DNA from 4 places in the Sporosarcina sp. FA15 genome. Region 1 is predicted to be linked to each of the others. Evidence: riboswitches for the same ligand, from Rfam matches in the RefSeq annotation. Region 1 holds a riboswitch; each other region holds the start of a gene.
What was found. Region 1 has a riboswitch for S-adenosylmethionine ahead of ACP8HG_RS19780 (methionine biosynthesis PLP-dependent protein). Riboswitches for the same ligand answer to the same signal wherever they lie in the genome.

Region 1 (7,642 bases):
AGCCCACCCGGCTTACAGCGTTTGCAAGGTCGGAATCCATCTGCTAGCGCTTCCGCCGCATCATTGAAAATACGGACATTCTCTTTTTTTGGATCTCTTGATTTGCAAGATGGTCGGCAAAAGATACCCGTCGATTTCACGGCATAAATGAAGATTTCATCAAACCTTACGTCGTTATGTCTAATTGCTTGCCACTGTTCGTCAGTCAACTGCCTGACTTGTTGATGATCGCTCACGGAATCACCTCTTTCTCTTACCTTAAGTATACCTCCTCTATTTCCAAAAACAATTACGCCTCGGCGTAATTGCGTCCAGATTTTGAATCGAGCTTGCTCGATTGACTCCTTTCAAAATCTGCGACATCCGCCGGAGGCTTTATCTTTGTTCAGCGGGCATTTGGAAACCGCTGAACAGGTAAACAAAACAGCATTCACCTCCCACCTATGGAGGTGAGAGTCTTCTGCTGAATAAAGATAAATGCTTTTCAGGACGTAACAGCAAGATAGCGAAACTTTTCCACCTGGGATTATGGTACAACTAAACATATAGATAAGATGCAGAGGAGATTTTTTAAAATGCTAGTTAATCAACAAGATTATTTGATAATAGCCGTTCCGAAAGAGTTCAATTTCAAAGAAAATATCAGCTATATGTCCAGGTCAAACAATGAGTGTATGTTTGAAATCCGTGATGGTAAAGTGATCAAGGCAATTCCAGTTGGGAATGAGATTCTATTAGTCGAAGTCAGCGAAAATACAGAGGGTAACCTTCTGGTTCGGTTTATAGAAAAATATACACCGTCTAGCGATAGCGTCCGGGATATGGTCGTCCATTATGTACGTGATTGGTTCGATCTCGATACTGATTTGAAACCTTATTATGAGATGGCGAAAAGGGATCCATTGCTTCAACAAGCAGTAAGTGAGTTTTATGGATTGCGAAACATCGGAATCCCTGACCTGTTTGAAGCGTTATGTTGGGGAATTCTTGGACAGCAAATCAATCTGACATACGCATATACGTTGAAAAGGCGCTTTGTGGAGACGTTCGGAAATTCGATTGAATGGGAAGGACAGTCATATTGGATATTCCCTGAACCAGAGTACATTGCGAAGCTTACAGTCGAGGATTTATCGTCATTAAAAATGACCGTAAAAAAATGTGAGTACCTGATTGGGGTTGCACAGCTTATCGCAGATGGAAGCCTATCCAAAGCTCAGGTATTGGGAACTGGGAACTTTAAGGAAGCGGAAAACATGCTTATCAAAATCCGCGGAATTGGGCCCTGGACTGCAAACTATGTCTTAATGCGCTGTTTGCGTTTCCCAAACGCGTTTCCAATTGCTGACGTCGGACTTCATAACGCCATCAAACATTTGACAGGAGCAGAAGAAAAGCCAACGAAAGAAGAAATTTTAAAGCTTGCTGCACCATGGGAGAACTGGGAGTCCTATGCGACGTTTTACTTGTGGCGTTTTCTTTACTAAGATCAAGTAATTTCATGATTGGTTATTCAATCACCTCCCCTTGGAGATAAAATAGAAGGGCAAACTCAAATTGTTTGCCTCCACTTTTTTATTAAATCATCTCGCTTTATTTACCAAGGGGGTTTATCTTCATTCGATAATCCAATCATATATATAGAAAAGAATATCGCTAAAACAGCGGTTACAATCAAGGTTGTAATGACGATTGGTGAATGAATTTCAAATAGTACTTGCTAGAATAAGCGTCATTTATTAGTCAATAAAAATCAATTTTTCTCTTCAAGGAAATAAAAATGTAAAAGTACAAAAGAATAACAAGCATAATGATAACCGTCAGAATTATTTGAGACAACTGACCTTTCCACGTCAAAAACAATCCAATTTGCGATGTTAACAAGATTATGAAGAATACCAGATAAAATTTCATCATCCGCTGAAACGTTTCTTTTACTGACTCACCATCGGAATAAATCTTTTTTACCCCTGATTCATTTGCTTCTGTACGAAAATAATGAAATTGCTTTAGAGCGCTGTCTACATATTGCCAACCGGCATCTTTACATAGTTGCATATACTCTTCATTCGCATCCCGGAAATCAATTTGATAGACATATGATTCATTAGGATTTTCATCGAAGGTATAGGTAAATAATCCATACTTTTTAAAATGAAATCCTTGGCGTGACATATCCGTCAGCCACTGCTCTTCTTTATCAACACTCGAAGCAAGAAAAATCTTGAACCTTTTAACAGTCATCTTCTTCGCCCTCCATTTCTTTTATGATGCTCCTGGCGTTTTTCACAAGTGATTCAAGCCTCTTAAACTCAAGCTGAAGCACTTCTTTACCTAAGGGTGTCAGCTGATTATACTTGCGGCGTTCTGCATCATCTATGTCTACTTTTTGAATGATTTTCTGCTTTTCTAATTTTCCTAGTGCTCCATATAATGTGCCGGGACCCATTGTAACTTCCCCCCGACTTATTTTTTCTACGTCCTGCATAATGGCATATCCATGACGTACTTCCCTTAAGGACAGTAAAATATAATATGTTGCCTGCGACAATGGTAAAAAACTTTCTGGCTGTTTTATCATTCTTTCACCTTCTCACTATATCGCTTATCGTTATATCGATTAACGATATAGTAACAAACATTTTTTGGAATTGCAATAGATTTTCCTTGCATGACAAAACTACCTAGATTAGAATTATTATAAATAAGAAGCTGGTAGGAGAGAATGTAATGTCCAATTTTTATAAACCCGCCCTACATTTTCATGACGTCAATTATTCCATTGGTGACGTACATATTTTAAAAAATATCACGGGCTCCTTTCCGGAAGGGAAAATCACAACGCTCGTCGGCCCTTCTGGAGCAGGAAAAACAACATTGCTTAAATTATGTAACGGGCTGATCTCATCTACTTCAGGAGATATTTTCATTCACGATAAACTCATTTCCACATATGAACCCGTTGAACTACGCCGCCATGTCGGGATCGCACTTCAAAGCGCACCAATGATTAAAGGCACCGTCTATCATAACTTAGCTCTCCCTACGGAACTTCAAGGTAAAAAATTGCCTGAACAGGATGCCATTAAAATTCTAGAAGACGTCGGATTAGATGTGCAATTTTTACATCGTAAAACCAATGAATTATCCGGTGGTCAGCGTCAAAAAGTATCCATTGCTCGCACACTAATCAACCGTTCTGAAATCCTATTACTGGATGAAATCACATCCGCCTTGGACCGAACATCTTTACATGAAATCGAAGAATTAATCGTCAAAATTAACCGGGTGTATGGCACAACCATCATCTGGATAACACATAATTTAGAACAAGCCTTATCAATTGGAGATTACACTTGGGTTCTAATGAATGGTCAAGTCATTGAAACTGGCGAAAGTGACTTATTAAAATCACCAACAAATGAATTTGTGAAGCAGTTTGTGCAAGGAGGCGTAGAATGAGTTATCTTACGTTATCCATTACACTTATATTTGTAATCATACCCTTACTACTATCAAAGACTCTACGTTTAGATTTGGAAAAAGACACAATCATTGCGACAATTCGGTCCATTATCCAATTGCTTATGGTCGGCTATATTCTTAAATTTGTCTTCGATTCTGAAAACATATTGTACATTTTGTTAATGGTTACATTAATGATTGCAGCGGCAACACAAAACACCCGTAAGAAAGGAAAAGCAATCAAAGGAATCACTTGGAAAATCGCGGTCACATTACTTTTTGTAGAAGTACTAACCCAGAGTATTCTACTAGGCTTTCAAATCGTACCGCCAACCGCACAATACATCATTTCAATTAGCGGCATGGTGATTGGCAACTCAATGGTGCTATCAATCCTATTCCTTAACCGCTTCACAGCTGAGATTGAAACGCATCGTGATGAAACCGAACTCATCCTTTCTCTCGGTGGAACGCCAAAACAGGCCATTCATAGACAACTCATCAACGCAATCAAGGCAAGCATGATCCCGACAATCGAAAGTCAGAAGACAATGGGCTTGGTTCAACTTCCAGGTATGATGAGTGGTCAAATCATCGCAGGTGCGGACCCCATCCAAGCGGTTCAGTTCCAATTGCTCATCATATTCCTATTATTGACGACCGCTGCAGTGACAAGTGTATTGCTTGGCTTTTTATCATATCCAAGTCTATTCAATCAACGGATGCAGCTGCTGAAAGACAGATTTTAATAATTCGCTCTTGTTTTATTTTCCATGTCATGATAAAGTTATTGAAATTGTTCTTTTCACATAATTCCATAATTTGATTCTTATCAAGAGAGACCGAGGGATTGGCCCTATGACGTCTCAGCAACCAGCCTGTTCAGGTACGGTGCTAATTCCTTTAGGTGTTCATTTCCCTAGAAGATAAGAAGATAGTCTACGATATTTCGGGGACCCTCTTCTTATAGAGGGTCCCCTTTTGTAATCTAAAAGAAAAGGGTGACTACAATGACAAAACAAAGTTTGAATACAATCCTAGTCCAATTAGGCAACAACAGTGATCCGAAGACGGGCGCTGTCAACCCTCCGATTTATTTATCAACTGCGTACAAACATAAGGGGCTCGGTCAATCGACTGGCTACGACTACACACGGACAAAAAATCCAACCCGCTCCATATTGGAAGATGGAATTGCAAACTTAGAGAGCGGTGATGCAGGGTATGCATGCAGTTCTGGTATGGCGGCGATTCAGCTTATCTTGACACTGTTCCGTCCTGGAGATGAATTGATTGTCCCAGAAGATATTTACGGTGGCACATATCGCTTGCTCGAACAATATTCCGACGTTTATTCAATCGGTACAACGTATACGAGTTTCGCCGATGTGAACGAGACCGAAAAGTTGATAACTTCGAAGACAAAAGCGCTCTTCATAGAAACACCGACCAATCCACTCATGCAAGAATTTGATATTCGGCAGTATGCAGAACTGGCTCAAAAGCATGATTTACTGTTGATTGTCGACAATACATTTTTAACGCCTTATTTCCAGAGACCGATTGAATTCGGGGCTGACATTGTCATGCACAGCGCAACGAAATATATCGGTGGACATAACGATGTCCTCGCGGGACTTGTCGTTGCAAAAGGTGAAAAACTTTGCGAACAACTTGCCGCCAACCATAATGCTATCGGCGCAGTCCTCTCCCCTTCCGATTCTTGGCTAATCATCAGAGGGCTGAAAACACTGCATTTAAGAATGAAACAGCATGATGAAAACGCGAAAATAATCGTCAATTATTTGAAAGATGAACCACTTGTTACGGACGTTCTCTATCCAGGAAAAGGTGGAATGCTATCATTTCGACTGAACGATAGTGAATCGGTCGGGCCATTCCTTGAAAATCTGCAGCTCATTACATTTGCGGAAAGTCTAGGCGGAGTGGAAAGTTTCATTACTTATCCAGCAACGCAAACCCATGCCGATATTCCTCGTGAAGAACGAATACGACGTGGCGTCTGCGACCGACTTTTACGTTTCTCTGTCGGAGTCGAGGAGGCTGACGATTTGATCGCAGATTTGAAGCAAGTGTTTGCAACTTTGAATAGCGGGGTGCTACAACGATGAGTTTGAATAAAGAACGGTTGGAAACGACTATTATCCATGCTTCGACACGCGGGGATTACGAACAAAAAACAGGTGCTGTCAACGTTCCTATCTACTTATCTTCAACGTTCCATCAGGAAAGCTTCGATGCATTTGGACCGTATGATTATAGCCGTTCGGGCAATCCAACGAGGGATGCGTTGGAAAAAACGATTGCCTCACTAGAAGGCGGTTCGCGCGGATTGGCCTTCGCTTCCGGAATGGCTGCCATCTCGGCTACATTTATGCTCCTTTCTTCGGGTGACCATATCGTGGTTACCGAAGATGTCTACGGCGGCACATACCGATTCGTAACCGAGGTATTACCGAAATTCGGTATCGACCATACATTTGTAGATCTAGTGAATGTAGATGAAACCGCACGTGCAATCCGTCCAAATACAAAAGTAATCTATATTGAAACACCATCCAACCCGCGTTTGGGCATTACAGATATTGAAGCGATTGTTGAACTTGCAAAATTGAATGACTGTCTGACGTTTCTCGACAACACATTCATGTCGCCACTTTACCAGCGTCCACTAGATCTTGGAGTTGATATCGTTGTTCATAGTGCTACCAAGTTTTTATCGGGGCATAGCGATATCATTGCTGGGCTAGCGGTTACAAAGGGGGAAGAACTTGGCAATCGATTGGCCTTCATTCAAAATTCTTTCGGCTCTATTCTAGGCGCACAAGATTCTTACGCGCTAATCCAAGGAATTAAAACGCTAGGTGCCCGTTTAACACAGTCATCCGAATCGGCGAGTAAAATAGCCTCGTACTTGAACGACCACCCGTTAGTAGAAGAGGTGTTTTATCCAGGGTTAGCAAGTCATCCAGGACACGCAATCCACTCGAAACAATCGACAAGTCCAGGCGCTGTCTTATCTTTCCGTTTGCCAAACAGAGATGCAGCAAAGGCCTTTGTTGAAAACGTTCGGATACCCGTTTTCGCAGTAAGTCTAGGCGGAGTTGAATCAATTCTCTCCTATCCTGCAACGATGTCCCATGCCGCCATGCCTAAAGAACAACGGGAGAAACGTGGTATTACCGATGGTCTGCTACGTTTTTCTGTTGGACTCGAGCATGTCGATGACTTGATTGCCGATTTTGATCAAGCCTTGATTAAAACAAGTGAAAAAGTTGCCATACCTAATTAAGTACCATTAAAGAAAACATTATTATATTGGAAAGAAGGAATTTAAATTGACAAAACCTATAGCCGAACAAACTTTGACGAAAGCACCATTTAAAGCAGATCACGTCGGGAGCTTTTTAAGACCAGAACGCCTAAAGCAGGCGCGTTTGCAAAGAGAAACCGGTGATATCACTGCCGAGGAATTACGCACAATCGAAGACGAAGAAATTACAAAGCTCGTCGAAAAGCAAAAAGAAGCTGGACTTAATTCTGTGACGGACGGAGAATTCCGCCGTAAATGGTGGCATTTTGACTTCCTTTCTGGCTTTGACGGCGTTGAGTTTTTCGAAACAGATAAAGGACTCCAATTCAATGGTGTTGTAACGAAAGCACACGGCATTAGAGTGACAGGAAAAATTGGGTTTAGCGACCATTACATGATTGAACACTTCAAGTTCCTGAAAAGTATCGCAGGTGATGCAGTCGCAAAATTCACGATTCCAAGCCCGAATATGCTGATTCACAGAGCGACATTCGAAGAAGGCATCTATGCAAATGACGAAGAGTTATTTGATGACTTGGTTACAGCCTATCAAGACGTAATTCAAGCACTGTACGATGAGGGATGTCGTTATCTTCAAATCGATGACACGTCTTGGGCTTCCTTCTTATCGGAAGAAGGAAGGGAAACATTGAAAGCGAAGGGGCAAAATCCTGACAAACTTGTACAACTATCGGCACGTGCCATCAATGAATCCATCGCGAAAAGGCCTGCCGACTTGCTCGTGACGATGCATATTTGCCGCGGCAACTTCAAATCGACCTATTTTTCTAGTGGTGGCTACGAGGATGTATCCGAAACAATTTTCGGCGGATTAGATGTTGA
Region 2 (7,642 bases), 1.6 Mb from region 1:
ATATATATGGGAGTCCATCCCACTATTAATTCCTTTTTTAAAAATGACATTTATGGTTGCAGGTCTTTCCGTCCTGTTCGGTACGTTCCTGGGCTTTATCTTAACGGCGGCGAAAATAGGGAAAAGTAAATTTGCAAGGAAGGTAGCTAATGGTTATACAACGATATTAAGGTGTATACCCTCTATCGTACTCCTTTTTTTAGTATATTATGGACTTCCTGCAATCGGTGATCGTGTCGGTCTGAATTTGAACAATATACACACAGCTGTATTTGTCATAATCACTTTTACACTTCAATTTGCGGCGGCTATGTCCGAGGTCATGCGCTCAGCTTTTCAATCAATTGACAAGGGACAATTTGAGGCTGCAGTAAGTGTTGGGCTAAGCAATTCACAGGCTTATAGACGAATCGTATTTCCCCAAGCTTTTGTAGTCGCATTACCGAACTTTGGAAACAGCTTGCTGGCAGTACTTCAAGAAGGATCGTTAGCTTATACAATCGGGTTGATAGATGTTGTCGGAAAAGCAAATCTTATTATTGCGGGCAACTATAACGCACATGCATTAGAAATATTTCTTGCATTAGCAATTATTTACTGGATACTTTCAATAGCAATTGAACAGTTCTTCTTAAAATTAGAGAAAGTATTTAGTAAGGGGAAACAAGGATTGAAAACTGCATAAGGGGGTGAGAAAGTGTCTGAAGGATTAAATTACAAGTTTTTAGTAGATACATTTTTTATCGCATTATCAGGTGTTCCTATAGCGCTATTCATTACAATTGTAGCTTTGCTCTTTGCGTTGCCGTTAGGATTTTTACTGGCACTAACAAGAATCAATCGAATTCCCGTGTTACATCGTTTTGCACAAGTATACGTTTCTTTTGTCAGAGGAACCCCAATTATCATTCAGATTTTCATCGTCTATAGTAGTGTCCCCTTATTGCTAAGTTCACTATTTACAAAGTTTAATATTGGGATGAATGTGTATGATGTGAATCCAATTTGGTACGCATTCATTGTCTTCACTTTTAACACTACAGCGGTCCTGATTGAAGTTTTTCGCTCTGCACTAAGCACGGTGAACAAGGGGCAGTTGGAAGCTGCCCAATCAGTGGGGCTAACGAATGTGCAAGCATACAGAAGAATTATTATCCCACAGGCATTGGTCGTTGCAATGCCGAATATCTGTACAGCGACAGTCAACTTAATCAAAGCGACATCTCTCGGGTATGCAATGTCATTACAAGAAATTACGCTGAAAGCAAAAGTGGCAGCGAACGCAGGCTACAATTATGTTGAGGCCTATATCGATATCTTTCTTGTCTATTTACTGTTATGCAGTGCAGTCGAATTCGCATTTAAACTATATGAAAAACGTTTGAGTAAATATAAACCGTCAGTCGTTTAAGTATGAAAAGGAGGGATCCGAAGCATGTTAGAAATTAGAGATATCCATAAGTCATTCGGTAAAACTGAAATCTTAAAAGGTGTTGACGTAACAATAGATAAAGGCGATGTTGTTGTTATACTGGGGCCAAGTGGATCCGGTAAGACAACATTACTGAGATGTATCAATTTTTTAGAAAAAGCGGATCAAGGCCGTGCTATTTTTGGGGATATAGACGTGAATTTAAAAACAGCATCCAAAAAACAAATCCATCAGATTAGACAGAAAATCGCTTTTGTATTTCAAAACAATAATTTGTTCAATAATAAAACAGCTTTAGAAAACGTTACAGAAGGACTTATTATCGGAAGAAAAATCCCGACAGCAGAAGCGGTTGAGATAGGGAAAAAAGCGTTGGATAAAGTGGGGCTATCGGATAAATACAATGCATATCCCAGTGAATTATCGGGAGGGCAGCAGCAAAGGGTAGGCATTGCAAGAGCAGTTGCTTTGGATCCAGACATTATTTTATTTGACGAACCAACTTCTGCATTGGATCCAGAATTAGTCGGGGAAGTTTTGACAGTTATGAAGAATATCGCGAAAGAAGGAACAACTATGTTAGTTGTCACACATGAAATGGGTTTTGCGAAGGATGTAGCTAACAAAGTAATATTTATGGATGGGGGAGTCGTAGTAGAGGAAGGAGCACCCCATGAAATCTTTGTAAATCCAAAGGAAGAACGAACACAGAAATTTTTAAAAAGGGTATTGCCCGAGGACTTTACGTATCATATTTAATAGTCATTATCCATGAGGGTGACTTTCATTATATTAATAATGAAAGATAATTGAAATTTCATTCAAACTGATTCATTATAATAACTAGACCGTCTTTTTAGTAAACCTTGGCTTAAGGTTGCTCAGAAGAAATAAGTTCATAAAGGAAGTTTGTCAATGCAAGAGACTAACATTACGAGAATAGAATTAGACGGTAGAGAACTAATACTTATTGGAACTGCCCATGTTTCCAAGCAAAGTGCAGAACAAGTAAAAGAGGTAATCGACAAGGAAAGACCCGATTCAGTATGCATTGAATTGGATGAACAAAGGTTTCAATCTATAATGGATAGTAATAAGTGGAAAGAAACGGATATTTTCAAGGTGATTAAAGAGAAGAAAGCTACATTGCTCTTAATGAATCTGGCAATATCCTCCTTTCAAAATCGTTTGGCAAAGCAATTTGATATTAAACCTGGACAGGAAATGATTCAGGGGATTGAATCAGCAAAAGAAGTCGGTGCAAATTTGGTGCTGGCTGACCGTAATATCCAAATTACTTTTTCCCGAATTTGGGGGAATATTGGACTTAAGGGGAAAAGTCAGCTTCTGATGTCGGTTTTTTATAGTATCTTCAGCAAAGAGACGATTTCTGAAGAAGAATTGGAGAAAATGAAATCAAAGGACACGCTAAATGCCGTTCTAACTGACTTTACGGAATCATTTCCAAGGTTAAAGACGCCCTTAATCGATGAGAGAGACCAGTATTTAGCACAGAAAATCAAAGATGCACCAGGTAAAAAGGTCGTTGCAGTCATTGGTGCAGCACATGTTCCAGGGATTACAAAAGAAATCTATAATGACCATGATTTAGTCGCATTAGCGCAAACACCACCAAAATCAAAAATCCCAAAAATTATCGGATGGGCAATTCCGATTCTTCTATTATCAATTATCGCCTACACCTTTATCGCAAATCCATCTGCCGGTTTCGATCAAGCGTTAAGCTGGGTCTTATGGACAGGTAGCCTGTCAGCTATTGGTGCTGCGGTGGCTCTTGGACACCCGCTGGCCATTTTAGCGGCCTTTGTTTCAGCCCCTATTACTACCTTGCATCCACTGATAGCGGCCGGTTGGGTTTCAGGAATTGTTCAAGCATTTTTTCGCCGCCCAAGTGTTGGTGACTTTGAAACGCTTTCTGCAGATGTTTTTACGATTAAAGGTTTTTGGGCAAATAAGGTGACACGGGTCTTGCTGGTAATTGTTTTGACTAACTTGGGAGGAACGTTGGGGACCTTCTTAGGCGGAGCCGACGTTATCCGTGTATTCTTTGAAAACTTAAAGTGAAATCAATTGATCAGCATTTTCTTTTAAACGTTTTATAGTAATAATGAGGTGGGGACCGGATGAATCGAATCAGTTTTTGCTTGTTAGTGATTTTGACGACTGGACTAATGGGTTCTTCTTTTACAATAGGGAAGTTAGGGTTAGCCTATTCGTCTCCACTCCTATTAGTCGCTCTGCGTTTTACGCTTGCAGGGATTATTATGGCAACTATCGTTAAAATCTTAAACAAGCCACATCCAGTAAAAGCAATCGACTGGGTGTGGCTTGTTCTAATTGGACTTTTCCAAACAGCTTTTGTGATGGGCTGTATATTTATGGCACTGCGTACAATCACTTCTGGAGAGACGTCTATCCTAACGTTTATGAATCCTTTACTCGTTGTCGTTTTTGGGACGCTTTTTTTAAAATCGCGTTACCATATTCAGCAATGGATAGGTGTACTGTTAGGTTTTATCGGGGTTTTTCTCACGTTAGGTTCACATCTTGACTTTAAAGTCGGTACCATATTAGGGCTTTTGTCGGCTGTTTCATGGGCGATTGCTACGCTATTGATAAAAATACATGGTTTCAAATTTGATACGTATGTAATGACAGCCTATCAAATGCTTTTTGGTGGATTAATTCTCTTTCTGGGAAGCTTACTACTGGAAGAGACTTTCTTTAAAATGACTACTCAATCTATCCTGATTTTGTTATGGCTTACCATTGCAGCCTCAATTATTCAGTTTTCTATTTGGTTTTATCTTCTCCAAAGAGGTAATCAAGAACGAACTAGTGCATTCCTTTTTTTAGCGCCATTCTTCGGTGTACTCACAGGATGGTTTTTACTCCATGAAAGACTAACCTGGTCTATCCTTTTTGGTGGATTACTAATATTTGCAGGAATCTTTCTTGTTAATTGGAAAAATAATTATGAAAAGGAAATAGAGAAAACCGATGAGAACAACGAAAGGTTAAGTGAGAGTTAACTAACATGTTTCCTAGCGCACTGAAAAGTAGTTTAAAGTGCCTATTATATCTGCAAGAAGATCGCCTTTAATTCCAACTAAACTGATATGATTGAAAATAAATTCTGATAAGTCATTGACTTTGAATTTTCGATAATGTAGTATTGGTCTCAACTTAATAGTTTATATCTTATCTAGAGAGGTTGAGGGACTGGCCCGATGAAACCTCGGCAACAGACTGTTTAGTACTGTGCCAATTCCAGTAAACGAAAGTTTAGCAGATAAGAGGAGTAATATGTGTTCGATTCTATTAACCTCTTCTTGCTCTATTTAGAAGTGGTTTTTTTATTTCTTTACTGTAAAGGTTGTAAGTCATTTATCATTTTAACAATTTCATACATGCTAATTAGACAACTAAAGGCAACTTTCTAATCGATTATTTGAATCGGAAAAAGGTGTCTTTTTTGTATATAAAAATTAAACTGAAACAAATGATTTAGGGGGGCAAACAATGACAGAGTCTACAAATATCGTTTGGCATGAATCAGAGGTAACAAAAGAAAATCGTCAAGAACTAAAGGGCCATAAGAGTGCTATTCTTTGGTTCACTGGGCTATCAGGGTCAGGGAAATCAACAGTTTCAGTAGCGCTAGAAACAGAGTTACACGCGAAAGGCATTCATACTTATCGACTGGATGGAGATAATGTCCGGCACGGTTTAAATAAGAATCTAGGGTTTAGTCCAAATGATCGGACGGAAAATATTCGCAGAATCGGTGAAGTTTCAAAACTAATGGTCGACGCTGGCTTATTCACATTGACAGCATTCATATCGCCTTATCAGGAAGATCGAGATCAGGTGCGAGAAATTGTCAAATCCGATGAGTTTATCGAAATATACGTTAAGGCAAGTTTAGAAACTTGTGAAGAACGGGATCCGAAGGGGCTTTATAAGAAAGCAAGATTGGGTGAAATTAAAGGTTTTACAGGAATTGATGCTCCTTATGAAGAACCTGTTAACCCGGAAATAATCATTGATACCAATCAATTAAATATTGTAGAGTCTGTCAAAGCCATCGTTTCTTATTTAAAAGAAAATAACTATATCTAAAAAAATTACTAAATGCGTAACATATTGGGGTTTTAGGAATAGAATGTATTTAAACCTACTTGACACATAGGATTAATAAAGTTAGTATAAACGCTAATCACATGCCGACTGGAAATCAAGAAGCTAATGGACAATCGTGAACATACGAACAATTCGCTGACTAAAAAATTAGAGGCGACTTTAATCAATAGTAGATTAAAGTCGCCTTTTTTAAAAAAAGATAATGTAATAGAGTTATTGAGTTTAGAGGGGGGATTAGTATGGCGAAGTTGACGTACAAATCTTGGGCTGAGACTAGTGAAGTTTTTCCAATCGATGACGAGTCAAAAGGTGCGTTAAACGTCTTGCGATGGGCTTACGGAGAATACGACGATGAACTTGTATATGCGTGTAGTTTTGGGGTTGAAGGTATAGTAATGATAGATTTAATCTCGCAAATAAAACCAACTGCTAAAGTGGTCTTTCTCGAAACCGGATTTCATTTTCAAGAAACGCATACCTTAATCGATGAAGTAAAGAAACGTTATCCAAAGCTTGTAATTGAAATGAAGACTCCCGGCTTAACGGTTGAGGAACAAGCTGACAAGTATGGCGATCGACTATGGGAAAGACAGCCGGATCGTTGTTGTCATATGAGGAAAGTAATTCCACTCCGTGAAGCAATGAGCGGTACGACCGCTTGGTTATCAGGACTTAGGCGTGAACAATCACCATCAAGAAGTCAAACAAACTTTGTGAACAAAGATGAAACCTTTCAATCGGTTAAAATTTGCCCGCTGATTCATTGGACGTGGATTGATATTTGGGATTATGTAAAAAAACATAATTTGCCTTATAATCCACTCCATGACCAAGGCTATCCCAGTATCGGTTGTTCACACTGCACATTCAAAGGGGATACAACGACGGGGTCGAGGTCAGGGCGCTGGGCAAATCAGGCGAAGACAGAGTGTGGCTTGCATAATGCTAACGAAAATGGGGGAATTTAAATGAGTTTGAGTCAACCGCATGGTGGTACATTAATTAATCGCTGGAATCCTGGTTTTCAATACGAAGGAATAACTGAAACAGTTGAATTAGACGAAATTGCTAGTAGTGACTTGGATTTGATTGGTACGGGTGCTTATAGCCCTTTAAGTGGATTTCTTACAGAAGTAGACTACAATTCTGTTGTTACAACAATGAGATTATCTACTGGAGTACCTTGGACAATTCCGATTACATTGCCAACGACAGAGGTGAACGCACAAGGTATCGCTGTTGGGAAATTTGTGAAATTGGTGAGAGATGGAGTTGTCTATGGTGTTCTCGAAGTATCGGATATTTTCACACCAGATAAGGAAAAAGAAGCTAAACTAGTCTATCAAACGACAGACCGTGAGCACCCAGGCGTCAAGAAGTTGTTTGAGCGCCCTAATGTCTACCTGGGTGGAACCATCACACTGATTCAGCGAAGGCCGCTGAATGAGTTTTCGGAGTACCTATATGACCCGATTGAAACAAGAGGGAAATTCCAAGAGCTAGGCTGGGAAACAGTCGTCGGTTTCCAAACGAGAAACCCAGTTCATAGGGCACATGAATATATTCAAAAGACTGCATTGGAAATTGTAGATGGATTATTTTTGAATCCCCTTGTAGGTGAAACGAAATCAGATGATATTCCAGCAGATGTGCGCCTGGAAAGCTATGAAGTCTTACTAGAAAAATATTATGCGAAAGAGCACGTGTTTTTAGGTGTGTTTACAGCAGCAATGCGCTATGCCGGACCAAGAGAAGCTGTTTTTCATGCGATGGTTCGAAAGAATTTTGGTTGCACACACTTTATCGTCGGTCGTGATCATGCGGGTGTTGGTAATTATTACGGTACGTATGATGCTCAGAAAATCTTTAGCAACTTTACGCTTGGAGAACTTGGGATCACGTTATTATTTTTCGAGCATAGCTTTTACTGCAATAAATGCGGTAACATGGCAACACCAAAAACTTGTCCGCATGATGCCAGTCACCATGTGATCTTGTCGGGAACAAAAGTGAGAGAAATGCTTCGTAAGGGAGAACAACTGCCAT
Region 3 (7,642 bases), 490 kb from region 1:
AGTGTTGAGCAATGAGCAAGTTTCTAACAGGAATTGATCATATCCAAATTGCAGCGCCGCCCGAGTCTGAAGATAAAGCACGGAAGTTTTACGGGGAATTGCTCGGTATGGAGGAGATTCCAAAACCAGAAAACTTGAAGGGGCGCGGGGGTTGCTGGTTCCTTTGTGGCTCACAAGAAGTGCATATCGGTATTCAGCAGGATTTCATGCCTGCGAAAAAAGCGCATCCCGGTTTTACAGTGAATGCACTGGAGCAATTGAAATTACGGTTGGAAGAAGCTAATTATCCGTTTAGTGAAGAACTTCCAATCGAAGGGCGATCACGCTTTTTTACACATGATCCTTTTGGCAACCGACTTGAGTTTTTGGAATTTGAATGAAGCAATACGGAAGTTGCTCAAAATTCGTTTCATAGCGCAGCAGGATGCAAAAGCTCCGTCCTGCTGTTTCAAGAATGAGGTGGTTTTCACTTATAGTTTTAGCGGTTGCCATGACAGTTTGACGCGTTGCCCTCACAGTTTCTTCGGTTGCCATGACAGTTTGACACGTTGCCCTCACAGTTAGCGGTTGCCATGACAGTTCCACGGGTTGTCCTCACAGTTTCTTCGGTTGCCATGACAGTTTGACGCGTTGTCCTCTCAGTTTGTGCTTGCCATGACTGTTCCATGGATTGTCCTTACAGTTTCTTCGGTTGCCATGACAGTTTGACGTGTTGCCCTCACAGTTTGTGCTTGCCATGACAGTTCCATGGATTGTCCTTACAGTTTCTTCGGTTGCCATGACAGTTTGACGCATTGCCCTCACAGTTAGCGCTTGCCATGACTGTTCCATGGATTGTCCTTACAGTTTCTTCGGTTGCCATGACAGTTTGAAGCGTTGTCCTCACAGTTTGCGGTTGCCATGGCAGTTCCACGGATTGTCCTTACAGTTTCTTCGATTGCCATGACAGTTTGACGCGTTGTCCTCACAGTTTCTTCGGTTACCATGACAGTTTGACGCGTTGTCCTCACAGTTTGTACTTGCCATGACAGTTCCACGGATTGTCCTTACAGTTTCTTCGATTGCCATGACAGTTTGACGTGTTGCCCTCACAGTTTGTGCTTGCCATGACAGTTCCATGGATTGTCCTCAAAGTTTCTTCGATTGCCATGACAGTTCCATGGATTGTCCTCACAGTTTCTTCGCTTGCCATGACAGTCGTCCTAATTACCTTTGCAATCCATTACGCTTCAATAATTTCTCGCTCCTGTACATCTAGCCTCTCTAATTCATGCAGCAATTCATCACGCTTTCTCGCAAGTCGGTCTTGAACCTTGCGCACATCTTGAAGCACATCGTTCAGCTTACTTTTCGCGTCTGTAATGCGGGAATGAATCATCCAGTCTGAAAAAATATTATCGAAAAACAGATCTGTAAATGTAAAGATGTCACTTTTGTTCACCGTGAATGATTCAGTCGCGGCATTTTGGACATCCATCAGTTCCGTCTCAAAATGGCGGAGGGCACGTTGCGCGCGATGGACAAGATCATCGGAGCTATTAATTTCGGAGTATTTAAGAGCCGATACTAGCAAGCCACCGCCAAGGAACGTATCCCATACCGACAATCCTTCTGCCGCCCCAAGCTTCTCCAGCGCCGCATCGAGTGCCCGATTTGCCTTGTTACCTGCATCGCAGGCTTCGTCAATTTCACGCAGCATTGAACGCAGTCTTACTCTATCATCTGCTATTTTTTGTAACGTCCCATTCGCAATTGTGTCATTGAATCGAATCCACGTCTCTTTCTCCTTCAGAAAATCCGCCCACTCTTCCTCGATATAGTCGAAGTCTGGATTTTTAATCTCTTCACGTAATCGGACCGCTTCCGCTTCCAAGTCCGCCACTACTTTTTCTGCTTCATTATAATGGAGCTCCGCATCCGCTGCTTCTGAAATCTCCTTCTCCATTTTTTCATCCCACTTGCCTGTCCACTCACTTATCTTATTCATAAAAGAAAACTTGCCAAGCTTCACTACATCCTGTTGTTCTTTTGTCAGTTTTTCATGCAAGTTATCACGTTGTATAATTGCGTCTTTAAGTTTTACCTCCGTGCCCTCAAGACGCCTTTTCACACGGTTGTGCTCAGTACGTATCATCGTCAATCCCATTTGTCGTTCTTGTATTTCCTGTCTCATTGACTCCACCCCTTTCTCTGTTATACGAAAATAAGTGGATGAAGTTTCATTTACACATTATATTTTACCCACATGTGGATAACAATCAATGAATTTTCATGGGAATTAACTTATCCACAGCTATTTATTGCTATCAATCAAGGTTTATCCACCCTTAAAGGTATATGCTAGAAGTGGAGGTGTTTCCATCATGAATAAACTGCTGTTAATTGCAATCGTTCTTATACTCCCCCTCTCCGCCTGCGGAAAAGAACCCGCAGTTTCTACACTGCCCGATCCCGTGCCTGACCAGGAAATGTTTTCATCAGAAGAAGGTTTATCACTTGTATTGGACGAAGATTCATTCGTCGGTTCGCCATCCATCATTAAGACGCTTGTACGAAATAACAGCACATCCGATTACCAGTTGGGCGAATTTTATCATATAGAAGTAAATACAGATGGCCAGTGGTATATTATTACATATTCAGATGCCGTATTCTTAAAGAACCCGTCCTTTAAAGACTTTGGAAATGTGTTGTCAGCCGGCAGCGAAGCACGGCAGACCTTTTCGGTCGACGCGCTCGGCGTGACACTGATTCCAGGTGAATACCGTCTTGTGAAAACATTTATTTCAACAGGCGCGCCAATGCACGAATTATCCGTTGCTGTGCCATTTTCAGTGGAATAAGAAATAAACCGGAACAAAGCATATGAGCCTTGTTCCGGTTTATCAGTTTAACCCCAAACTTCCTTTGCCACGTCCACAATGAATTTCAACTTTTCCCATTGTTGCTCTTCTGTTAGCTTATTGCCGTGATGCGTTGAAGCGAATCCGCATTGCGGACTTAAGCATAGTTGTTCAAGTGGCACGTATTGTGCGGCTTCTTGAATACGCGCAATGACCGCATCCTTGTCTTCCATTTCTCCATTTTTCGAAGTAACAACACCAAGGACAACCTTCGCTCCGCCGTTTGGCACATGATCCAACGGTTTAAAGTCTCCTGAACGCTCGTCATCATATTCAAGGAAGAAGCCATCCACTTTTTCTTTTGCAAGAAGTGTGGGTGCAATCAGTGCGTAGCTTCCCTCAAACGCCCACGTCGATTGGTAATTTCCACGACATAGGTGTGTTGTTACGAAAAGATCTTCAGGTTTGTCTTCCAAAACGCCATTAATGACGCGTAGTGCCAAGTCGATTAGTTGTTCTCTTGAATAGGCTCCGTCGTTAAACGGGATATTCGGCGCAGAAAGCCCCGCAATATAGACATCATCCAACTGCAAGTAGCGTACACCAGCTTCGTAAAATGCTTTCAAAGCATCTTTGTATGCTTGAATAACATCTTTGGCAAATTCTTCAATGTCAGGGTAAATCGTTTCATCACGAATTCCGATATTAAAGAGCTGATTCGGACTTGGAATCGTTTGTTTCGCAACGGCACGGCCGCCTACGATTTCATTAAACTCAACAAAGTCTTGAATGAATGGATGATTAGGGTCAAACGAAATCTTGCCTGTGTTTCGAACGTTATATCGTTCTGTTTCAATACCATCAAATACGTAGCCAGTCTCTGGCACATACCCTTCAATTCCGTTCAAATGCTCCAAGAAGTCTAAATGCCACCACGTACGTCTAAATTCACCGTCTGTTACAAGTTCCAAGCCAACTTCGATTTGCTTATCAACCACCCGTTTAATTTCCTGTGTTTCTACTTCTCGTAATTGTTGTGCAGTAACTATGCCTTCTTTGAAGTCTTTGCGCGCTTTATGCAAATTATCTGGTCGTAGTAAACTTCCAACGTGATCCGCTCTGAATGGTGCTTTCGTTAGTGTTGTCGATTGATTTGTCATGGTATATTCCTTCTTTCTTTTTTAGAAGTAAATTACGGTTTTATTAGGTCAGGAGTGCAAATGAGCAAATCCTCTTTTTTTCTTATGGCTATTACGCGAATGAGCGGACCTTTTTTCTTTTCTTACGGCGGGAGCGCGAATGAGCGGGCCCTTTTTCTTTTCTTACGGCAGGATCGCGAATGAGCGGACTGGGAATCCCGATGCTTTTTCTGGCTTCGGAACGATGTTAAAAATGACCGCGCCTTTTGAGGGCACTTTATCTAGGTTTGTTAATAGCTCAATTTGGTAGGTATCTTGTTCAAGAACATAATATTCACCTAACAGAGCTTGGTTCTTTTGAAAATCAATGGCTGAATCCGTATCGAAAGTTTCATGACCGACAGCCTTTACTTTTCTTTCATCAAATAAAAACTTCAAAGCAGCAAGGCCCCAACCCGGTATACGGTTATTCCCATCGGCATCTTTATTGCAAAATGCCTCATTATCCGGCCAGCGTTTGCCACAATCTGTGCGTAATGCCACAAATGTACCTGCCTCAATTTGCCCGTGCTGAGCTTCAAACTTCAGAATATCTTCAACAGTTAATGTAAAATCATGGTTTGCATCAGATTCTTTCGATTTATCGATGACCACCAGCGGTAATACCAATTCTTTCAAACCCAATTCATCCAAGTATCTTGTATCACGAACGAAGTGAATTGGTGCATCAATATGTGTGCCGTACTGTCCCGCAAATTTAAAGCTCTGTGCGAAAAATCCATCATCGTGATCAAATAATGTTGTAAACTCTGCTGCATCAAATGCTGAAAAACGGGGTGAGTCAGGCCCGAAAGTATGTGTTAAATCAACCCATTCTTTCTTTTTTAATAAAGCAATTGCATTGATTAATTCATTTGACACAATAATTCTCCCTTCATTTTTTGAAGGTAACTTTAGTCTCCAGAAGTAACAAAAGCGAAGGGCGCCCGCTTAGATGCGTCAGGCATAAGATGAAGATGCGTAGCGGCGTTCTTTGCCGCAGAGCAGCTTTAACTTATGACCCAAGCATCTGGCGCCCGGAGCCTAGACGAAACAAAAAACCTCTTCTAAATTTCAAGAAGAGGTTTTGGCGAATTCGCTATTTGCTCTTCTCATCTCCAAGCAGTAAGCATTACACTTACGCTTCTGGAATTAGCACAGTACTTTTACAAGTCTGTTGCTGAGGTATCATCGGGCCAGTCCCTACACCTCTCTGGATAAGAAAGTTACGTATTTAGTTGTTAATTAGTACAATACAGTCTTCCGAATAGATTGTCAATACACAAAACATTAATTATTTAGATTATACTAGTTTTTACAATGAAACATTTTATGTGAAAAGTAGAAATGGCTTTGAAATGATACGCGGCACAACGGAAAAAAACCCACAACTTGCGTGGGCTTTTCCATAACAAATTATTTAATGTTTCATCTCACTCCGCAATTTCCGATGTTCACGGCGTGCGGGGCCTGTTTCAAATAGACTCTTTTCAGCCTCTGTTTCCGGATAAATGCCCGGCACAGGAGTAGGCTTGTTATTTTCATCCATGGCAACCATCGTTAGGAAGGATTCGGTTGTTAGTTTTGTTTCGCCCGTAAGCAGGTTCATTGAATGGACCGATACAAACACTTCCATCGATGTACGGCCTGTTGACGTGACAATTGCCTCAAGTTCAAGTACATCTCCAACACGCGCCGACGATACAAAATCGACTGAATCGATTGAAGCAGTTACAACCGCTGTTTTTGAATGTTTCATTGCCGTGATATCAGCGATTTCATCTATATACGCGAGAACTTTTCCGCCGAAAATTGTCTGCAGATGATTGGTATCTGGCGGCAGTACTAGCTTCGTCTGGATTGTTCGTGATTGGCCCATTGGTCTTTTTTCTTGCATACGACAAACTCCTTTGTAGTAGAACATATTCAATTTGTGATAAAAGGAAACTTTTCCATCAATCATTCCGTATATATAGTATACACATACTGGGGGAAGATTAATGCTGAAATTTATTGATAAATACTATGAAAAAATCACCTGGTCGATTATATTACTTGGACTTATTTTATTGTTTGTAGCAAATGACTATCTATCACTCGTATTATTTTTATATCTACTTATAAGAGCTTTAAAATCTAGGGATTCCATCCGTAAGACACTTCGGACAACGCCTCTAAGTACTATGGTTATTTATGCGATAGGTATGATTGTACTTCTTATAGCGCTGGTTTTCATCATGCTTTATTCAGGGGATTTCATAAAGAAGTATAACATTCCAGTTTTCTTGCAATACATTTACATCGCTGTTGTCCTAGTCGGTTCGATGTTTCTCTATACCTGGTTGATGGATTTTTTAATAAAAAAATGGAATAAAAAAAGGGTATCGAAGTGATGTAAAACATCAAACCCAAAGAGGACACCCCTCATTGGAGTGTCCTCTTAAACTATTTCTGCCAACAACGCGTATACACGCTTCATCTCTTCCTGCATCGTCCACTGATCAACGGCAAGCCATCTGCAATGGATTGCATTTCCTTCAAGCCTTGTCATACCAGCTTTTAAACCTTCTTCAACCCGCAATGTTTCTTGTATTGCGCGGACGTCGACATCTGCGGCTTTCGGCGATACGAGCCAGATTGAACCGATATACATTGCAGTTTCCAGTACACCGATATCACCAAGTGCCGTTTCTTTTGGTGAGAAATGCAGAGAGTCAAAAGCAATTAATTCATCCTCGACAAAAATTTTGAAATTCGTATTGAACGATTGGTAGTCAAATATCTCACCGCGCTTTTCACGTCCTGGGGCAACGATTTCACCCCATAATATGGTTGCATCGCGTGCGATTCGAAGTGTCGTGTCACCTCGGAATTTTGCATCTACAAAAGGAATAATTACTTCTGGCATCCATTCAAGGCGTGCCCCTTCTCCGAGTTCGATGTTAATGGTCTGTACACAAGTGTCTCCGGTATGCGATGGATAGATCTTTAAAGCGGACTGCTGAACCAACCTTACGCTACTATCTGGAGCAAGCTTCACTGTAATGTCATTTCGATCCCCGGCGACCATGCCTCCAGAGGACTCCATTATGTAGACAGTCGCTGTCGGGTTTTTCCCTTCGTACAGTTCACGACTCGCCTTCAATGGAGGCTGTTGGAAAACATGAGGCATCCGTGTGTAGCCTCTTCTTGGCTCAAATTCCAAGTCAAGTTTTCCGTGGTGGATGGCGCGAGACGGCTTAAGCATTTGAACCAGCGGATCCCGCACCTTCTAATAGCATATTGTGCTTGATCCAAGCAACGACTTGGTCAACATTTTTCTGTGTTCTTACATCTGTAAAAATGTATGGACGTCCGTTACGCATTTTTTTTGCGTCGCTATCCATTAGTTCAAGATCAACGCCAACGTATGGAGCAAGATCCGTTTTATTGATCAATAAAAGATCAGAACGCGTCAAAGCAGGTCCGCCTTTTCTCGGAATATCCTGACCTTCTGCAACGTCGATAACATAAATATAGCCGTCGACAAGCTCTGGGCTAAATGTAGCGGACAAGTTGTCTCCGCCGCTTTCCACGAAAATAATATCGAGGTCTTCAAAACGACTTTTCAGTTCATCAATT
Region 4 (7,642 bases), 520 kb from region 1:
AAAATAAAGAAATGGGTTGTATGAATCATCCGCTAAGTAAGCGGTCGACAAGACGAGAATAAGTAAACAAAATACAGGAATTAAAATTTCGTCAATCACTTTATGCCAACGTGTCATTTTATTCCTCAACGTTTTCAAAATTGGAACCGAGCCAATAAAAGCTAACAGAAAGAGAATAGCATTTGTATACGCATCATACATGAATCGCTCATTTACCAATGCTTGTCCCGAAAACCCAAACATAATTTCCAAATAGGTAAAACTCATGGAGAGGTCTTCAAAAACGAATAGTACCCAACTAATCATGATGATAACAAACGCGTAAATGTGTTGGAAAATCGGGTGCATTTTTTCGAGTAGCACCAGTAACCCTGCCTTTTCAATCGCAATCAATACACCAAAGTAAAGACCCCAAGCCACGAAATTCCATGCAGCCCCATGCCATAATCCGGTCAGACCCCAAACGATGAATAAATTTAGATAGAGCCTGTATTTACCTTTTCTACTCCCGCCTAGTGGTATATACACATAGTCCCGGAACCAACCGCCAAGCGTCATATGCCACCTTCGCCAAAAATCAGAGATACTGCGGGAAACAAACGGATAATTGAAGTTTTGCGGAAAATTAAAACCGAACATTTTCCCGAGGCCAATGGCCATATCAGAATAACCGCTAAAATCGAAATACAGTTGCAAACCAAATGCTGCAATCCCCATCCAAGCCGATAATACTGACAATTCAGCAGGACTTTGCTGCTGAATTTCACTCCATAAAAATCCTATGTTATTGGCGAGCAACACCTTCTTACCAAGCCCGATAAGAAAAATCTTCACACCTTCTGAAAATTGATTAAGCGTAACACGTCTGTTTTTAAGTTCATGTTCAATAATTTCGTATCGTACGATAGGTCCTGCAATAAGCTGTGGAAACAAACAAACATATAGCGCAAGCGTCAACGGATTTTGTTGTGCTTTCACCCGTCCACGATACACGTCGATTGCATACGACATCGTTTGAAATGTGTAAAAAGATAAGCCAATCGGTAATGGAAGGTCTAAGGCATTTACATTCATGCCGAATAAATTATTGATGTTTTCAATTAGGAAGTCTGCATACTTGAAAAAAGACAATAAACTTAGATTAATAACAATAGATGAAAGTAATCCGAGCTTCGCTTTAAGCGGCGCAGTTAACCTGTATTTTTGAATAAATAACCCGTGAAAATAATCTGTAATAGCCGAAAAAATCATTAAAAATATATAAACAGGTTCTCCCCATGCATAAAAGATAAGACTAACGATAAGGAGAATGCCATTTTTCATCTTTCTAGAACCGCAAAAATAAAGGAGTAATGTAGTTGGTAAAAAGAAAAATAGAAATAATAAGCTACTGAATACCACACAATCACTCTCCTAGCTTTTGCTATGTAGAAAGGCGCTTATATTCAGCGCCCTTCAAATACGCCTCGGCCTGTGTTTTAGTCCGAATCTTGAATTGAGCATGTGCCTGCAGGATACAGGCATGCAAACATTGACGCAGGACGCGGCAAACTTAGATTCCTTCAAAATCCGTGACATCCGCTAGAGGCTTCTAAAGTCGCGAAATAAGCACCTTTAGAATTCACTTTACTTTTTCATCAAAAATCTGCTCTACTGCATCTACATTGCCATACGTAACGTATAGAACAAAATCACCTGTCGTTTTTAACACATTGTTTTTCACTTTTTCATATTGATCAGGAAGATATTGTTCCCATGTTTGTATTTGTGCATCTAATTCTTTTTGCATCGAGGCTTTCAATGATTCTGCGTCCTCCTCATTCTTCGCTTTCAAGACAATTATTTCATCCGAATTGATATTAAACATAGAGTTGAACATCAAACCTTCTGCTAGTAACTCTTTATCAAGTTCTGTTCGCTCCATAAATATTTGTGTCATTGAATCGTCTGTTTTAGCATTTACTAAATTCGTCTCCACATAATTTTGAAGAATTTCCTCATCAGTTTGTCCATCGTCGAATCCTGCATCTTTTATATCTTGTACAACTTGCCCCTTAACACTTTCCATTATGTCTTTGACGGAAACTTCGTCCTTTATACCGTCATTTAATCCTGATCCCGAACAACCCACCATCGTAAAGATAACCATTGCACATATAAGCATTCCAAACTTTTTTTTCATAAAAAATTCCTCCCCAACCTTTCAACTAGCAGTTACTTTGGCTGCTAACTGATTTGACGGATGATCTTTATTTTCGTTTCAGGCATTTTTTGGAACTTATTTATAAAGTGAAACTTCAATCGGGATGGGGGTTCTGCCCGTTACTATGGGGTTAACAACGCAGTGTTTCACATGAAACATTGTTACTATGGTGGCCAGCAAAGTAACTTTTTATTTTCCAAATAAAAAGCATCACTCCATAAAAGAGTGATGCTTTTCCGTACAAAAATAGCACTGTCAACGACAGTACTACTCTGTTTACTAATATGAAATTCCTACACGAAACCCGATATTATCGCCTTGCAGTAGTTCGCCGTAAGCAAAAGCAGCTGTGTCACCAACGGATATTTGTTTACCTTCCTCTGGCAACAAATCGCGCTCAGTTCTGTAGTCACCCACCGCAACACCATCCGGCAAATAAGTAGGACAGACAATTGTCCATTCAAGCCTCGATTGACGCAGCCTGTCATACACTTTATGGTGCTCCTCCGCTGCAAAAGTTAGTCGACGATTTGTATCTCCAGCTTCATAACGCAGTTTTTCGGGATCAATCTTACTTTGCAAGATGCCTGCTGTCCCAATTGTGACTAGCCGATTAATTCCCGTATCCTCCATCGCTCTTATCATATGAGGAACTGCCTCAGTCAACGTTGTTGTCTGGTCTGTACCTAGCGAACTGAATACAACGTCCATTCCAGCAACGGCATCCGAAACTGCTACAACATCACGGACATCACCTTGGATAATCGTCAACCTATCATGTGGCGCCAATTTCTCAGGTGAACGGACAAGTACCGTCACTTCATGCCCTTCTGCTAATGCTAATTTTAGGACTTCCCCACCCACACGCCCTGTTGCCCCAAACAATGCGATTTTCATAAGAAACATCTCCATTCTATAAATTACTTTCTCATTTTATTAATAAATAAACGCCCGTAAATAGTAAAATACCATATGTGAAGATCCGAAAGGTCTTTTGACTGATATGACGGAATAGTAGTTGTCCTAGATACAATCCAACAAATACTAGCGGCAGTGCCATTCCGATTGAGGTCCAGATACCTTTATTTGTACCAACAAAAAGCACTTGAATGAGTAGACTAACGGAATAGATGAATAAATAAAACGCGAGTGTCGTTGCACGTAATGTTTCTTTTTGCATAGCTGTTCCTGCAAAGTAGAGCAAAAGCGGCGGACCTGGCATGCCAATTCCTGTCGTCAATGTACCGGATAATCCGCCAACAACAAAGTCCCCACGTTTAGTTCTCTTAATTCGAAGGTTCAGGACAAGCAGCAGTGTTAGCAAAAGAAGAACAATGCCTATGCCCGTTTTCAATTTGTTGATATCCGCCGAAATGAACAAAATGATACCAATTGGCAGTCCAGATAAGCTCCCGATTATCAACTTTTTTAATAGGTCTGTATCCACATCTTTACGTATTTTAGCAATAAGTGCGCTCGAAATAACAAGCGACAAAACTAGGTTTATCTGAATGGCCTCCATCGGATTGAAAATCATGAGTAGAAAAGGTGTCGCCATGATCGAAAAACCAAATCCTGTACTTGTCTGTAAAATGGACGCAAAAAGTATAATGCTAATAAATATAAAAATTGTCATTCTCACACCGCTTTCTCTATCACTTTAAGTGTATCAGAATTCTGAAATTGTTTACGACTATTAGTAATCTGAATTATTTTACTTTAGTAAATTCATTGACTTTACCTAATTTGCACACTAGAGTTAGATTCAATTCTTGCAACAATCGAATAGCACTACATCACTTTCTTATCCAGAGAGATCGAGGGACAGGCCCTATGACATCTCGGCAACAGGTTCATGACCAATGAACACTGTGCCAACTCCTACAGACGCGTATGCGTTTGGAAGATGAGAACGAGATGGCTTCTTTTATTAGAATCCTTCTTTTTCTTATCTATTTTAAGAAAAAGAGGGATTTTTTTCGTTCTTACAACTATCTAGCTTCAGCGGCCAGATGCTCGGGGTCACAAGTCATTTTGCTAGTTGCATCCGTTGTCCGCACAGAATTAACGAAGTACTTAGGGGGTCAATACATGATTGAATTTAAAAATGCATCCAAGACGTTCGCCCTTGGGAAGCGTGAGGTACATGCGGTAAAAGATGTTTCTCTTTTCGTTGAAAAAGGTGAAATTTTCGGCATCATCGGTTTTAGCGGCGCTGGAAAAAGCACATTGCTACGGTTAGTAAATATGCTTGAACGCCCGACTTCAGGCTCTGTTTTCATTCGAGACATCGACGTCAGTACATTATCCTCAAAAGATTTACGGACGCAACGTCGCAACATCGGCATGATTTTTCAGAACTTCAACTTGCTGAACTCACGGACAGTTGCAGGAAACATCGCGTATCCTTTGAAACTTGGCGGAATGCAAAAAAAAGCAATTGCGGAACGCGTCGAGGAATTATTGGACTTCGTTGGCCTGGCCGATAAAGCTAAAGATTATCCGGACCAACTATCAGGAGGGCAAAAGCAACGCGTAGGTATAGCCAGAGCACTCGCCACTTCACCAGACATCCTAATCTGTGATGAAGCCACATCTGCACTAGATCCTGATACGACCGCCGATATACTGCGGTTGTTGAAAAAGGTGAATAAGGATTTGGGTATTACAATCCTCCTTATCACACATGAAATGCATGTTATTCAAACAATTTGCGACAAAGTAGCGGTCATGGAAAATGGAGAAGTAATCGAAACAGGTGATGTTTTTGAAACATTTACTGATCCTCAACATTCGACAACACAACGATTCATCCAATCCGTGCAGCAGGATCTACCTTCAGAAAAATTGATTAATGAGTGGCAATCAAAAGGTGGTACCAAGTTATATCGAGTTATTTTCAAAGGAGATATTGCAAGTGATCCTGTTCTTTCAAAAGTTACACGTAAACACGATGTTGATTTCAACATCGTTTACGGTTCAGTTCGAGAATTACAGGAACGATTTTTTGGCAATCTACTTGTTTCATTTGAAGGAGAAACGGATGCTGTAAGCCATGTATTAAAAGAACTTGAATTAATTGTAGACATAGAGGAGGTCCTACAAGATGAACGTTGATTGGCTTACATTTTGGCCCCGGATTGTAGAAGCAACCGGTGAAACACTGATCATGGTAATCGCCACTCTCGTTTTTGGTTCCATTTTTGGAATTGCAATTGGCCTGCTATTATTTGTCACTAGGCAAAATAATATTTTGGAAAACAAACTTGTTTCTCAAATATTAAATATAGTCATTAACATCGTTCGGCCTGTTCCGTTCATCATCTTCTTAGTAGCCATTTCACAACTGACAAGATTAGTTGTCGGGACAACAATCGGAACCGCAGCAGCCATTTTTCCGATGACAATTGTTGCAACATTCGTCATTGCCCGAGTTGTTGAAAATAACTTGGTCAGCATTGATCCTGGCGTTATTGAAGCAGCACAGGCAATGGGTGCAAGCCCTCTTCGGATTATCTTCACGGTTTTGATACCAGAAGCATTGGGTCCACTTATTTTAGGACTTACCTTCGTTTCCGTCAGTCTGATCGATTTCTCGGCAGTTGCCGGAACAGTTGGCGGCGGAGGTCTTGGACATGTCGCGATGACATACGGTTATCAACGGTTCGACGGTAGTGTCATGCTCGTTACGGTCGTCATTTTAATCATCATGGTGCAATTAGCACAATGGCTTGGCAATACACTTTCTAAAAAAATCATGCGTCGGTAATCTGGGAAAAGTGCAAGATGCCTGGAGCTAGACACTGTTCCAGGTCAAAGAATCTTATACTTAATAATCTTTAAAAAATACAATCATTCAACTAAAAGGAGACGAATTAAATGAGGAAATTATGGTTAGTAAGTTTAGCAGTATTAACTGCTATTGTACTCGCTGCTTGCGGCGGGAAAGAAAGCGGAAATAGTGATACAGTCAAAGTGAAAATTGGTGTCAACGGTGCAGATGGTGTCCAATGGCCATTGCTGAAAGAAAAAGCGGCAAAAGAAGGAATTGAAATCGAACTTGTCGAATTCGCAGATTACACATTGCCAAATAATGCACTTGCACAAGGCGATATCGACTTAAATGCATTCCAACATTTCTCGTTCCTATCCCAATATGTAAAAGAAAGTAAAAATGAACTTGTTCCAATTGGCTCGACGATGTTTGCACCACTTGGCGTTTACTCTGAAAAAATTAAGGATATTTCTGAAATCAAAGAAGGCGACAAAATTGCGATTCCAGATGACCCTTCAAACCAAGCACGTGCGCTACGCCTACTAGAAAGTGCTGATTTAATTTCACTTTCAGATGACTTTGGATTGTTTGGTGACCCGACAAAAATCACTGAAAATCCATTGAACCTAGAAATCATTCCTATGGTTGCTCAACAAACACCTCGTATATTGCCAGATGTGACTGCCGCGATTATTAACAACGGAATTGCTGGACAAGCAGGATTTTCACCAGGAGAGGATCCACTCTTTAGAGAATCAAGTGACGATGAGAGTATTTACCCATATGTGAATTTAATCGTAGCAAGCGGGAAAGAAAAAAACAATAAAACATTCAAACGGATCGTTGAGTTATATCAAGAAGAAGATATTGAAAAAGCTATCGAAGAAGATACAAAAGGCGGATCATATCTTATTAAGTTAACACCGGAAGAGATTGATACCGTCTTTGAAGACCTTAAAAAATAATTGAACTGGGGGCATTCATAATGAGCATTGTAAATGAAAAGACGAACATATTATTCCATTCAATTGAACAGAACCATGACTTATATATTCAAACGAGTCAGGAAATTCATGCAAACCCGGAAATCGGAAACGAAGAAGTGTATGCAAGTGCTAAACATGTTGCGCTGTTGGAAGATGCAGGGTTTGAAGTAAAAACAGCGGTTGCTGGTCATGAAACATCGTTTTATGCTGTGAAAGACAGTGGAAAAGAAGGTCCGACAATCGCTTACCTTGCTGAATATGATGCACTTCCTGGGTTAGGACATGCATGCGGACATAATATTATTGGAACAACAAGTGTTGCAGCGGGGATTGCACTTGCCGAAGCGCTTCCTGAAACGGGCGGCCGCGTTGTCGTTTTAGGCACACCAGCTGAAGAAGGCGGTCCGAATGGCAGCGCAAAAGGCAGCTTCGTTAGACACGGTTATTTAAAGGACGTAGATGTTGCGCTCATGATCCATCCATCTGGAAAGACAGCTACAACAGGTGAATCACTCGCTGTGGACCCACTCGATTTTCATTTTTACGGAAAACCAGCTCACGCATCAGGTTCTCCTGAACAAGGTATCAATGCGCTGGACGCTGTCATCCAACTGTTCAACGGCATTAACGCCCTGCGTCAGCAGCTGCCTTCTGAGGTCCGCATCCACGGTATTATTA

Region 2: another riboswitch for S-adenosylmethionine. It lies ahead of cysC (adenylyl-sulfate kinase); the one in region 1 lies ahead of ACP8HG_RS19780 (methionine biosynthesis PLP-dependent protein).
Region 3: another riboswitch for S-adenosylmethionine. It lies ahead of ACP8HG_RS17310 (cyclase family protein); the one in region 1 lies ahead of ACP8HG_RS19780 (methionine biosynthesis PLP-dependent protein).
Region 4: another riboswitch for S-adenosylmethionine. It lies ahead of ACP8HG_RS17125 (methionine ABC transporter ATP-binding protein); the one in region 1 lies ahead of ACP8HG_RS19780 (methionine biosynthesis PLP-dependent protein).

Annotation. Positions count from the first base shown of each region.
Region 1 is NZ_CP188818.1:4,155,201-4,162,842, reverse strand. Features, by position in the region: gene ACP8HG_RS19810 (bifunctional transcriptional activator/DNA repair enzyme AdaA) at 1-236, opposite strand, end outside; gene ACP8HG_RS19805 (DNA-3-methyladenine glycosylase family protein) at 576-1,487, shown strand; gene ACP8HG_RS19800 (DUF2812 domain-containing protein) at 1,744-2,244, opposite strand; gene ACP8HG_RS19795 (PadR family transcriptional regulator) at 2,234-2,581, opposite strand; gene ACP8HG_RS19790 (ABC transporter ATP-binding protein) at 2,731-3,462, shown strand; gene ACP8HG_RS19785 (ABC transporter permease) at 3,459-4,214, shown strand; SAM riboswitch class I at 4,292-4,398, shown strand; gene ACP8HG_RS19780 (methionine biosynthesis PLP-dependent protein) at 4,476-5,597, shown strand; gene metC (cystathionine beta-lyase) at 5,594-6,778, shown strand; gene ACP8HG_RS19770 (5-methyltetrahydropteroyltriglutamate--homocysteine S-methyltransferase) at 6,825-7,642, shown strand, end outside.
Region 2 is NZ_CP188818.1:1,129,546-1,137,187, forward strand. Features, by position in the region: gene ACP8HG_RS05300 (amino acid ABC transporter permease) at 1-685, shown strand, start outside; gene ACP8HG_RS05305 (amino acid ABC transporter permease) at 698-1,411, shown strand; gene ACP8HG_RS05310 (amino acid ABC transporter ATP-binding protein) at 1,436-2,191, shown strand; gene ACP8HG_RS05315 (TraB/GumN family protein) at 2,348-3,517, shown strand; gene ACP8HG_RS05320 (DMT family transporter) at 3,577-4,485, shown strand; SAM riboswitch class I at 4,652-4,752, shown strand; gene cysC (adenylyl-sulfate kinase) at 4,976-5,575, shown strand; gene ACP8HG_RS05330 (phosphoadenylyl-sulfate reductase) at 5,836-6,564, shown strand; gene sat (sulfate adenylyltransferase) at 6,565-7,642, shown strand, end outside.
Region 3 is NZ_CP188818.1:3,669,754-3,677,395, reverse strand. Features, by position in the region: gene ACP8HG_RS17340 (VOC family protein) at 12-380, shown strand; gene ACP8HG_RS17335 (hypothetical protein) at 595-831, opposite strand; gene ACP8HG_RS17330 (hypothetical protein) at 883-1,119, opposite strand; gene ACP8HG_RS17325 (hypothetical protein) at 1,223-2,173, opposite strand; gene ACP8HG_RS17320 (immunoglobulin-like domain-containing protein) at 2,364-2,843, shown strand; gene ACP8HG_RS17315 (5-methyltetrahydropteroyltriglutamate--homocysteine S-methyltransferase) at 2,891-4,003, opposite strand; gene ACP8HG_RS17310 (cyclase family protein) at 4,166-4,903, opposite strand; SAM riboswitch class I at 5,131-5,245, opposite strand; gene ACP8HG_RS17305 (acyl-CoA thioesterase) at 5,442-5,918, opposite strand; gene ACP8HG_RS17300 (hypothetical protein) at 6,022-6,414, shown strand; gene ACP8HG_RS17295 (urease accessory protein UreD) at 6,462-7,193, opposite strand; gene ureG (urease accessory protein UreG) at 7,261-7,642, opposite strand, start outside.
Region 4 is NZ_CP188818.1:3,633,101-3,640,742, reverse strand. Features, by position in the region: gene ACP8HG_RS17145 (MBOAT family O-acyltransferase) at 1-1,401, opposite strand, end outside; gene ACP8HG_RS17140 (DUF4358 domain-containing protein) at 1,622-2,182, opposite strand; gene ACP8HG_RS17135 (NAD(P)-dependent oxidoreductase) at 2,483-3,100, opposite strand; gene ACP8HG_RS17130 (sulfite exporter TauE/SafE family protein) at 3,132-3,839, opposite strand; SAM riboswitch class I at 4,005-4,116, shown strand; gene ACP8HG_RS17125 (methionine ABC transporter ATP-binding protein) at 4,295-5,320, shown strand; gene ACP8HG_RS17120 (methionine ABC transporter permease) at 5,310-5,972, shown strand; gene ACP8HG_RS17115 (MetQ/NlpA family ABC transporter substrate-binding protein) at 6,083-6,943, shown strand; gene ACP8HG_RS17110 (M20 family metallopeptidase) at 6,964-7,642, shown strand, end outside.